DNA from 4 places in the Halomonas sp. Ps84H-12 genome. Region 3 is predicted to be linked to each of the others. Evidence: predicted binding sites of a transcription regulator. Region 3 holds the regulator's gene; each other region holds the start of a gene.
The links. The regulator sigma-54, encoded in region 3, starts transcription at its own class of promoters, with help from an activator protein. The targets are predictions, from matches to a motif close to TGGCACNNNNNTTGCTNT.
Positions count from the first base shown of each region.

Region 1: the regulator sigma-54 is predicted to act here: its motif matches at 815-832, upstream of NH344_RS01550 (NarK family nitrate/nitrite MFS transporter).
Region 2: the regulator sigma-54 is predicted to act here: its motif matches at 1,195-1,212, upstream of NH344_RS14485 (aminomethyltransferase family protein).
Region 4: the regulator sigma-54 is predicted to act here: its motif matches at 768-785, upstream of amt (ammonium transporter).

Region 1 is NZ_JAMXSJ010000002.1:109,364-111,569, reverse strand. It holds gene NH344_RS01555 (patatin-like phospholipase family protein) at 1-668, shown strand, start outside; gene NH344_RS01550 (NarK family nitrate/nitrite MFS transporter) at 985-2,206, shown strand, end outside.
Region 2 is NZ_JAMXSJ010000032.1:19,314-21,519, forward strand. It holds gene NH344_RS14485 (aminomethyltransferase family protein) at 1-1,091, opposite strand, end outside; gene glnT (type III glutamate--ammonia ligase) at 1,593-2,206, shown strand, end outside.
Region 3 is NZ_JAMXSJ010000031.1:20,241-22,446, forward strand. It holds gene lptB (LPS export ABC transporter ATP-binding protein) at 1-119, shown strand, start outside; gene NH344_RS14275 (RNA polymerase factor sigma-54) at 225-1,640, shown strand; gene raiA (ribosome-associated translation inhibitor RaiA) at 1,738-2,046, shown strand; gene ptsN (PTS IIA-like nitrogen regulatory protein PtsN) at 2,051-2,206, shown strand, end outside.
Region 4 is NZ_JAMXSJ010000007.1:28,472-30,677, reverse strand. It holds gene NH344_RS05130 (FAD-dependent oxidoreductase) at 1-589, opposite strand, end outside; gene amt (ammonium transporter) at 926-2,206, shown strand, end outside.

The DNA of each region.
Region 1 (2,206 bases), on a different contig from region 3:
AACTCAACCCACTCAATTTGAATCCATTGCGCGATATTGTGGCGGCCCACATCGACTTTGAGCGGGTACGCCAGTGCGACCAGCTAAAGCTCTTTGTGGCAGCTACTAACGTGCGCACCGGCAAACAGCGTGTGTTTCGTCGAGAAGAGATGAGCGTCGATGCGGTCATGGCATCGGCTTGTCTGCCCTTTATGTTCCAGGCTGTGGAAATCGACGGCGAAGCATATTGGGACGGCGGCTACATGGGCAACCCAGCCCTCTTCCCCTTAATGGAAGAGTGCAGCGCAAGGGATATTCTGTTGGTACAGATCAACCCGATTCGCCGTGATGAACTACCCACCTCCGCTTCGGCCATTATGAACCGCCTTAACGAAATCACCTTTAATGCCGCGCTGATTAAAGAAGTGCGCATGATCGCGCTGTTGAAACGTACCCTTGAAGAGCAGGGTATTGAAAACTGCTACCAGCAGTCGCTTTTTCACCGCATTAGTGGCGATCAGGCACTCGATAGCTTATCGGTTTCAAGCAAACTCAACTCTGAATGGCCATTTTTATGCCACCTGTTTGACCAAGGGAGAGAAGCCGCCGACAACTGGATCACGGCTAACTTTGATGCCATCGGCCAACGCTCAACCCTGGATATTGATGCAGTATATCTGCACGAATAACTCCCTTCAGCCATCCAGCACTGCCCCAACTTGGCGCACTCTGCTCATGAGGAGTGCGCTCACTTGATTAATCTAGTGATTTTATTTCCCTTAGCACTGCTTTGAAAAAACAGTAAGCAACTGATTTAAATATTTAAAAAGACAGATGGCGGAGTATTTGCTTATTGCTATGCAGTAGTAGTAGGCGTGGACCAGGCCCGCAAGGGTACGAGTGCGTCGAACCTGACCTTCAATGGCGAAGGCATGTTCTCGTAACCACGCAACGCCTGATGCGTTGTGTCTCGGCAAACTCGTTCTATGCTCTGTGAGGCCATCCATGGACATTCGCAATAAAGCCAACCGCATTCGACTGTTGAACTTCTCAACACCGCAAATGCGCGCGTTTCACCTCTCCTGGTTCGCATTTCATATCTGCTTTTTCGGCTGGTTCGGCATTGCGCCGCTGATGGCGGTGGTTCGCGAGGATCTATCGCTCACCCAAACCCAAATCGGCAATACCATTATTGCCTCGGTGGCGATCACCGTGGTGGTGCGCCTGTTGATTGGCGTGCTGTGTGATCGTATTGGGCCACGTAAAACCTACACAGGCCTACTGATGCTCGGGTCCATTCCGGTTATGGGTATTGGTCTGGCTAACAGTTTTGAAACGTTTTTGCTGGCCCGCCTAGCGATTGGCGCTATCGGCGCTTCGTTTGTGATTACCCAGTACCACACCACCATGATGTTTGCGCCCAATGTGGTTGGCACAGCTAATGCCACGAGCGCAGGTTGGGGCAACCTAGGCGGCGGCACCACACAAATTGTTATGCCGTTGATTTTTGCGGGCATGCTGATGCTAGGCGTTAATGAGGCGCTCGGCTGGCGTCTGGCCATGGTCGTGCCTGGCGTAGTGCTATTTTTTACCGGTATCGCTTACTGGCTGTTCACTCAAGATGCCCCAGATGGCAACTTCAGCGAGCTGCGCGCCCGCGGTGAGCTACCTCCAGCCACCGGAGAGCATGGCGCAGCCCAGAGCTTTTTAGCGGCGGCAAAGGATATCCGCGTTTGGGCGCTGTTTGTAGTGTACGGGCTCTGTTTTGGGGTCGAGCTGACCATCAACAATATCGCGGCAATCTACTTCTTCGATAAATTCGATCTTACCCTGGCAACCGCCGGCTTAATCGCAGGCCTGTTCGGCTTAATGAACATTTTTGCTCGTACCCTTGGCGGAGTTTTTTCCGACCTATTCGCTAAACAGGGTGGGCTAAAAGGACGCGTCCGCTGGCTCTTTATCGCACTAGTATGCGAAGGAATCGCTCTCGTCGCCTTCTCGCAAATGCATGTACTCAGCTTGGCGATTGGCATCATGCTGGTATTTAGCCTGTTCGTGCAGATGGCGGAAGGCGCCACCTTTGGTGTGGTGCCCTTTATCAATAAAAAAGCCTTAGGCGCAGTGGCCGGTATCGTCGGTGCAGGCGGTAACGTGGGCGCTGTATCGGCAGCGTTTCTATTCCGTAGCGAAAGCCTCAGCTACCAGCAAGGCCTCTTTTACCTCGGCT
Region 2 (2,206 bases), on a different contig from region 3:
GGCAAGCTATGGCTGCTGGCAGTGGCTTGCAGGCTGCCACGTATTTCCAACGGCACACCGTGCTCGGCATAAGGAACATCAAGGCGCGCCAGTGCCATGGAGCGGCCACTAAGCCTTGAAAACATGCCTTCGGTAACAATGCCGACCTGCTTGTTATCTGCCCAGAGGGTGTCCCCAGCGCTTGCCGCCTCCTCGCTGTCAATCAATACACCAAAGATCTTGAAGCGCTCCTTGCCCTTGAGGCGGAAGTGTTCGCCTGCCCCCCGGAACTCGGTCTTGTCCTTGGATACGGTGAAGTCCAGCCCCAGCTCCCATAGCGTGTCGCCGGCGGGCTGGTCGGGGAAGGGGTATGTCTCGGAGTTATCAACGGGATAGAACAGCAGGTTACTTTCCACGCGTAGCCAATCGAGTGTCTCGAAACCGCATGGCACGATGCCCATGGGGGCACCCTTGTCGAGGATTTCGTCCCACACAGAGGGAGCATCCTTGGCCTTGCAAAAAATCTCATAGCCGCGCTCACCGGTATAGCCGGTGCGTGAAATCATCACATCAAAGCCAAACAGGCGGGTCTGCAAATGGTGGAAGTAACGCAGGTCGCGAATACTCTCAACATGCTTTTCAAGAAAGTCGACGGCCAATGGCCCTTGCAGTGACAAGTCGTGAAGATCATCGTCAAACATCAGGCTGACGTTACGACCCAAGGCACCTAGAGTGAGCATTTCCTGGCCCAGACCGGTGCCATGCACCACCAAGTACGCATTCGGCGCCAGGCAGTAGACAATGCAATCATCCACGAACTTGCCAGCCTCGTTGAGCATGGTGGCATAGACAGATTTTCCCGGGTAAAGCTTTGACATATCCCGCGTGGTGGCATGGTCTAGCAGCACTTTGGCATGCGGGCCAACGCAATGGATCTTTTTCAGACCAGAGACATCCATCAAGCCTGCTTGGGTGCGAATGGCGGCGTGGTGATCGGCGGTATCCGCTCCCGCGTAACGAAACGCAGTCCCCATGCCGTTCCAGTCTTCCAGTGTCGCACCGAGTGCATGGTGGCGTTCGGCAAGGGCAGAAGTACGCCATAACGTTGTCATATCAATTCTCCTTCCAGTCGGTTAGGGCAGGTTTTCCAAAAGAAACCAGAAGTGGCTGTCGCCCTTTATGGATTCTTTAAAAGAAATTATATTTCCTTGCAGTGAAGCAATAAGCTTGCCATGACGTGTCAGTGCATACAGAAAATGCATGAGACACAGGTTTATTTCATATAAAAAACAGTTACTTATTTTTTGAATTTTTAGGTCGATATATTCGCCATATTTTCCTCCAGGTTTTTATATGCGTGTCATTTGTTCTTTATGGGTGCGCTTTTTGGCAAATTTGCACCGTTATGGCGCGGTCAAGGCACAGAAACCAATAGGAGAAAAGATGGGAAATGCTTTCTTGAAATCCTGAATTAAATATTTATTTCATTTAAATCAGTGTTTTGTAGGTATTTGAGGAGGTTTTTTAACGGTCGACGAGACATTCTGGCATGCTATGTGCCTTTCTTTTTGGGAAATATAGTTTCTTGAAAAGAATTTTTAAGAGGGTTGAGTATGTCTCCAGAAGCTGCTGTTGAGTTGATCAAAGAGCATGACATCCGTTATCTGCTGGCCCAGTTCGTGGATATACACGGTGCGGCCAAAACCAAGTCAGTGCCGGCTAACTGCCTGATGGATGTCGTTGAGAAAGGCGCGGGGTTCGCTGGCTTTGCGGTGTCGGGCCTTGGCATGCAGCCCCATGGGCCGGATTTTATGGCCAAAGGTGATTTGAACTCGTTGTCGTTGGTGCCGTGGCAGAAACACTACGCTCGCATGGCGTGCTGCGGTTACGTCAATGATGCCCCGCACGCGCTGGACAGCCGCGTTGTCATGATGCGTCAGTTAGAGCGGCTAAACGAGCTGGGCTGGACGTTGAACACCGGCCTGGAGCCTGAGTTTTCCTTGTTCAAGCGGGGAGCGTCCGGTGAGCTGTTGCCGGTTGATGAGAGCGATACGCTGGCCAAGCCCTGCTACGACTATAAAGGCTTGTCGCGCTCACGCGAGTTTCTGGAAAGGTTGGTCGAAGCGCTTCAGGCGGTGGACTTTGATATCTACCAAATTGATCACGAAGATGCCAACGGCCAGTTCGAGATCAATTACACCTTCAGTGACGCCCTGACCTCTGCTGA
Region 3 (2,206 bases):
TTTGTGATATTGCCTACATTGTTGGCGACGGTCACATCATTGCCAGTGGAAACGCCCAGGAAATCCTCAACAACCAGAAGGTTCGAGATGTCTATTTAGGCGCCGATTTCCGCCTTTAAACAGTGACCTGCAGAAGCATTTCTTTTAGTGGCATGCTTATTGCACTTGCACCAAGCCATAACTCACTCTAGGGTGGAGCTTTCTGATTAACGAGTGGTTCTCAGATGGTCATGAAAGCTTCTCTCCAATTGCGTATCGGCACACAGCTGACCATGACACCTCAGCTGCAGCAGGCTATCGCCCTGCTTCAGCTATCGACGCTGGACCTTCGTCAAGAAATTCAGCAAGCGCTAGATGCCAATCCCATGCTTGAGCAAGAAGATGAGTTTGGCGAGCAGGCTGTCAGTGAGCCTCAAGAGGCTGAGTGGTCCGAGAGCATCCCCAACGAACTCTCCGTCGACAGTGACTGGTCAGATACCTATCAAGACATAGGCAGCCTGGGTGGCAGCAGTGAAGGCCCCGACTTCGAGCGCCAAGCCGCTGGACAAAGCCTACATGGCCACCTGCTATGGCAACTGGCCATGACAGACTTTAGCCCGCGAGAATACGCCATCGCGGAAAGCCTGATTGATGCGCTGGATGCCAACGGCTATCTCACCCAGCCGCTTAATGACATTCGGGAAGGATTAAAAGCCCAAGGCCATGACAGCTTAAGCCAGCGGGAAGTGGAAAATACCCTGCTGCGCTTGCAGCAATTTGAGCCCACCGGCGTCTTTGCCCGAGACCTGCGTGAATGCCTGATGCTGCAACTCGCCTCACTACCTGAGGACACCCCTCTGCTAATGCCCGCCAAACGGCTGGTTCGCCAGTTTTTGGAAGCATTAGGCAAAGACGATATGCGGCTTCTCAAGCGCCGTTTAAGCCTTGATGACGAGCAGCTTGACGATGTCATCCGTTTAATTCGCAGCCTTGACCCACGCCCTGGGAGCACCTATGGCGTTACCGACGACAGCTACATCACCCCCGACCTAGTCGTTCGGCACGACAATGAAGGTTGGCATTTAGAGCTCAATCCAGAAGCACTACCACGCTTGCGTATACAGCCCGACTACGCCAGCTTGATCAAACGCGCAGACAAAAGCCAAGACAACCAGTTCCTCAAAGAGCACCTCCAAGAAGCCCGCTGGCTGATCAAAAGCTTATCGAGTCGCAATGACACGCTGCTACGAGTTGGGCGTGAAATTATTGCACGCCAAATTGGCTTTCTGGAGCATGGCGAAGAAGCAATGAAACCGCTGATTTTAGCGGATATTGCTGAAGCGGTAGAGATGCACGAATCCACCATATCTCGTGTGACCACGCAGAAATTTATTCACACGCCACGGGGCGTTTTCGAGCTTAAGTACTTCTTCTCAAGCCAGGTAAGCGGCCAAGACGGCGGCGACAGCCACTCCAGCACAGCCATTCGCGCCCGCATCAAAAAGCTGATTCAGGATGAGCCCTCAGGAAAACCGCTCTCCGATAGCCGCTTGGTGACTCTGCTTGAAGAGGGGGGCATTAGCGTTGCACGGCGTACTGTCGCAAAATATCGGGAGTCAATGGGCATTCCCTCGTCAAGTGAGCGCCGCCGTTTACGCTAGTTAAGCGGTACGTATGAACAAACTCAACGCAAGGGCTTTGCAATAGCGTAAAAAGGGTTACAATCGAAGTACAGTCCGATGGATAAGGAGCACGTCAATGCAAGTAAACATCACTGGTCATCACGTTGAACTGACTGACGCCTTGCGCGACTACGTTAACGAAAAGCTAGAGCGCGTTGAACGCCACTACGACAACATTACCACGGTGCAAGTGACCTTATCTGTTGAGAAGGAGCGCCAGCAAGCAGCCTGCACACTGCACGCTGCCGGTGCAGACCTTCACGCCGAAGCGCTTGATAACGACATGTATGCCGCTATTGATGCGCTAGCAGACAAAATCGATCGTCAACTCGTTAAACATAAGGAAAAAGCACAAGCTCGCGCCCAGGGCGCTGGTGTGCGTTAACTCAATGACGTTGGAAACCATCCTCCCCCCGGAGCGCGTGCTTTATGACGTTCCCGGGGGCAGCAAAAAACGGGTGCTGGAGTTTTTCAGCACCTTTATCGCCCAAAATACACCCAGCCTAGATAGCCAAGAGGTGTTTAGCCGACTCATTGGCCGCGAG
Region 4 (2,206 bases), on a different contig from region 3:
CTGTCCAGGGGTCTAGCCAGTGAATAGCGCCGATGATTTTATTGCCTAGCTGCGGCTCCTTCTCACTCAGCGCTTCGCGATCAAGAACGGTGAACTGTACGCCGTAAAGCTCGCGGGCTTCTTCAGCCTCTTTAACTCGCTTAGCGAGCTTTTCCGGCGTGCGATAGATTTCAAGCCACCCTTCCTTACGCACTAGATGCTCAGCACCAGCGGCCTCAATCATCGGCGCGTGGGCGTCCAAACAGAGCTGAATTAACGAGGCGTACTCAGGCACGATTTTTTTGTAGAGCCGTGACGAAGAGTGGTGCCAGTAACTCAGCAGTGGCGAGGCCGCATTGACCATACCGGCAGGCCGGTAACGGATATCGACCCGACGGTTTGGAAGCACACTCAATATCGTTTTCATATCACGGGGAAACGGATAAGGCCTAACTGCTTCACGCTGGATAATGCCCGCGTTTCCAAACGAGGTTTCGCGTCCAGGCTGGCGGCGATCCACCAGCGTTACTTGATAGCCACGCTTTTGCAGCTGCCAAGCAATACTGACACCCACCATGCCTGCTCCTAAAACCACCGTTTGACGCGCCATTATGATGCACTCCTCTCGCTCTATTGTTTGCCCAGCCATATGCTGTTAATCACACAAGTAACATATTGAAAAATATCACCAATCAAACAGCTTTTGCACAGTTATAAACACTATTTTTAGACATTTTTTTAGTCTTTTATGACGCAAAAAGCTTAATTAAGGATGACTTTGCTAAGCACGGCATAACATTTGCTTAATCTCAGTTAACACTGCGTTTAACACCCCAGAAACCTTCCGCGACAGAAGCCACAGCGCGGCATTAATAGAAGACATCTTTCCTAACAATGCACCATGTCAGTGTTCACCTTGCACCAGATCAGCACAAGGATCACGCCAATGACCGACAGCTTTGATACAACACTCATCGATATGCTTTGGGTACTGTGGGCAGCTGCGCTGGTTTTCGTCATGCAGGCTGGTTTTCTTTGCCTGGAAGCGGGCACCACACGAACAAAAAATGCCATTAACGTCGCTATGAAAAACCTAGCGGATTTTGCCATTGCCGTCAGTGTCTTTTGGCTGGTCGGTTTTGGGGTGATGTTTGGAACTTCCCAATCAGGCTGGATGGGTAGCTCACTGTTTGGATGGGAACTGGAGTCGACCGACACCTGGCTTGTCACTGTATTTATTTTTCAAGCCATGTTTTGCGCAACGGCAGCCACCATCGTGGCTGGCGCAGTCGCCGAGCGGATGCCGTTCCTTGGCTATTTATGGACGGCCTTCTGGATTGCACTACTGATTTACCCGGTATTTGGCCACTGGGCATGGGGCGGCCTGCTGGGCGGAACGCCAGGCTGGCTAGCGGCGCTGGGGTTTATTGATTTTGCCGGGGCCACCGTGGTGCATAGCGTAGGCGGCTGGGTCGCGTTAGCCGCTGTGCTGGTGATAGGCCCTCGTGAGGGGCGCTTTCAAGTAGACAAGCCCCCTACTGCGTTTCCTGCTGGAAATTTACCGCTTGCCATGCTGGGTGCCCTTTTTATGGTACTGGGCTGGTTCGGCTTTAATGGTGGTAGCACGCTGGCATTGAATAGCTCGGTGCCTGGCATTATCGCGAATACCATGTTGGGCGCCGTAGGCGGCATCTTATCCGCCATGCTGGTTGGTTGGCGGGTGCGCCGCTATGCGGATGTGATGTACGCCATTAACGGCGCAATTGCAGGTTTGGTCGCCGTCACCGCTGGCGCTCATGCGCTTTCCTTACCAGCCGCCTTTTTAATGGGAGGCGTTAGCGGCGTACTCATGGTGCTGGCAAGCGAATGGCTATTAAAACGGCGTATTGATGATGCGGTGGGAGCCATCCCCGCACATTTGGTGACCGGCCTATGGGGCACCCTGGCCCTACCCTGGCTGGCAGATCTAAATAAATTAGGTACCTCGCTTAGCCGTTTTGATCAATTCACGGTGCAACTACTGGGCGTGGTGGTGTGTGGCCTATGGAGTTTTGGGATTGCTTGGCTGCTATTTCGTATCACGAGGCGTTTTTTACCCCTTCGCGCCTCCAAAGATGCGGAAAAAATGGGGCTTAACCTAGCAGAACACGGGGCTCAAAATGAGCTTCATCAGCTTCTGGAGCATATGCGCCAGCACGAAAAACAGGGGGATATGCGCCAACGCATT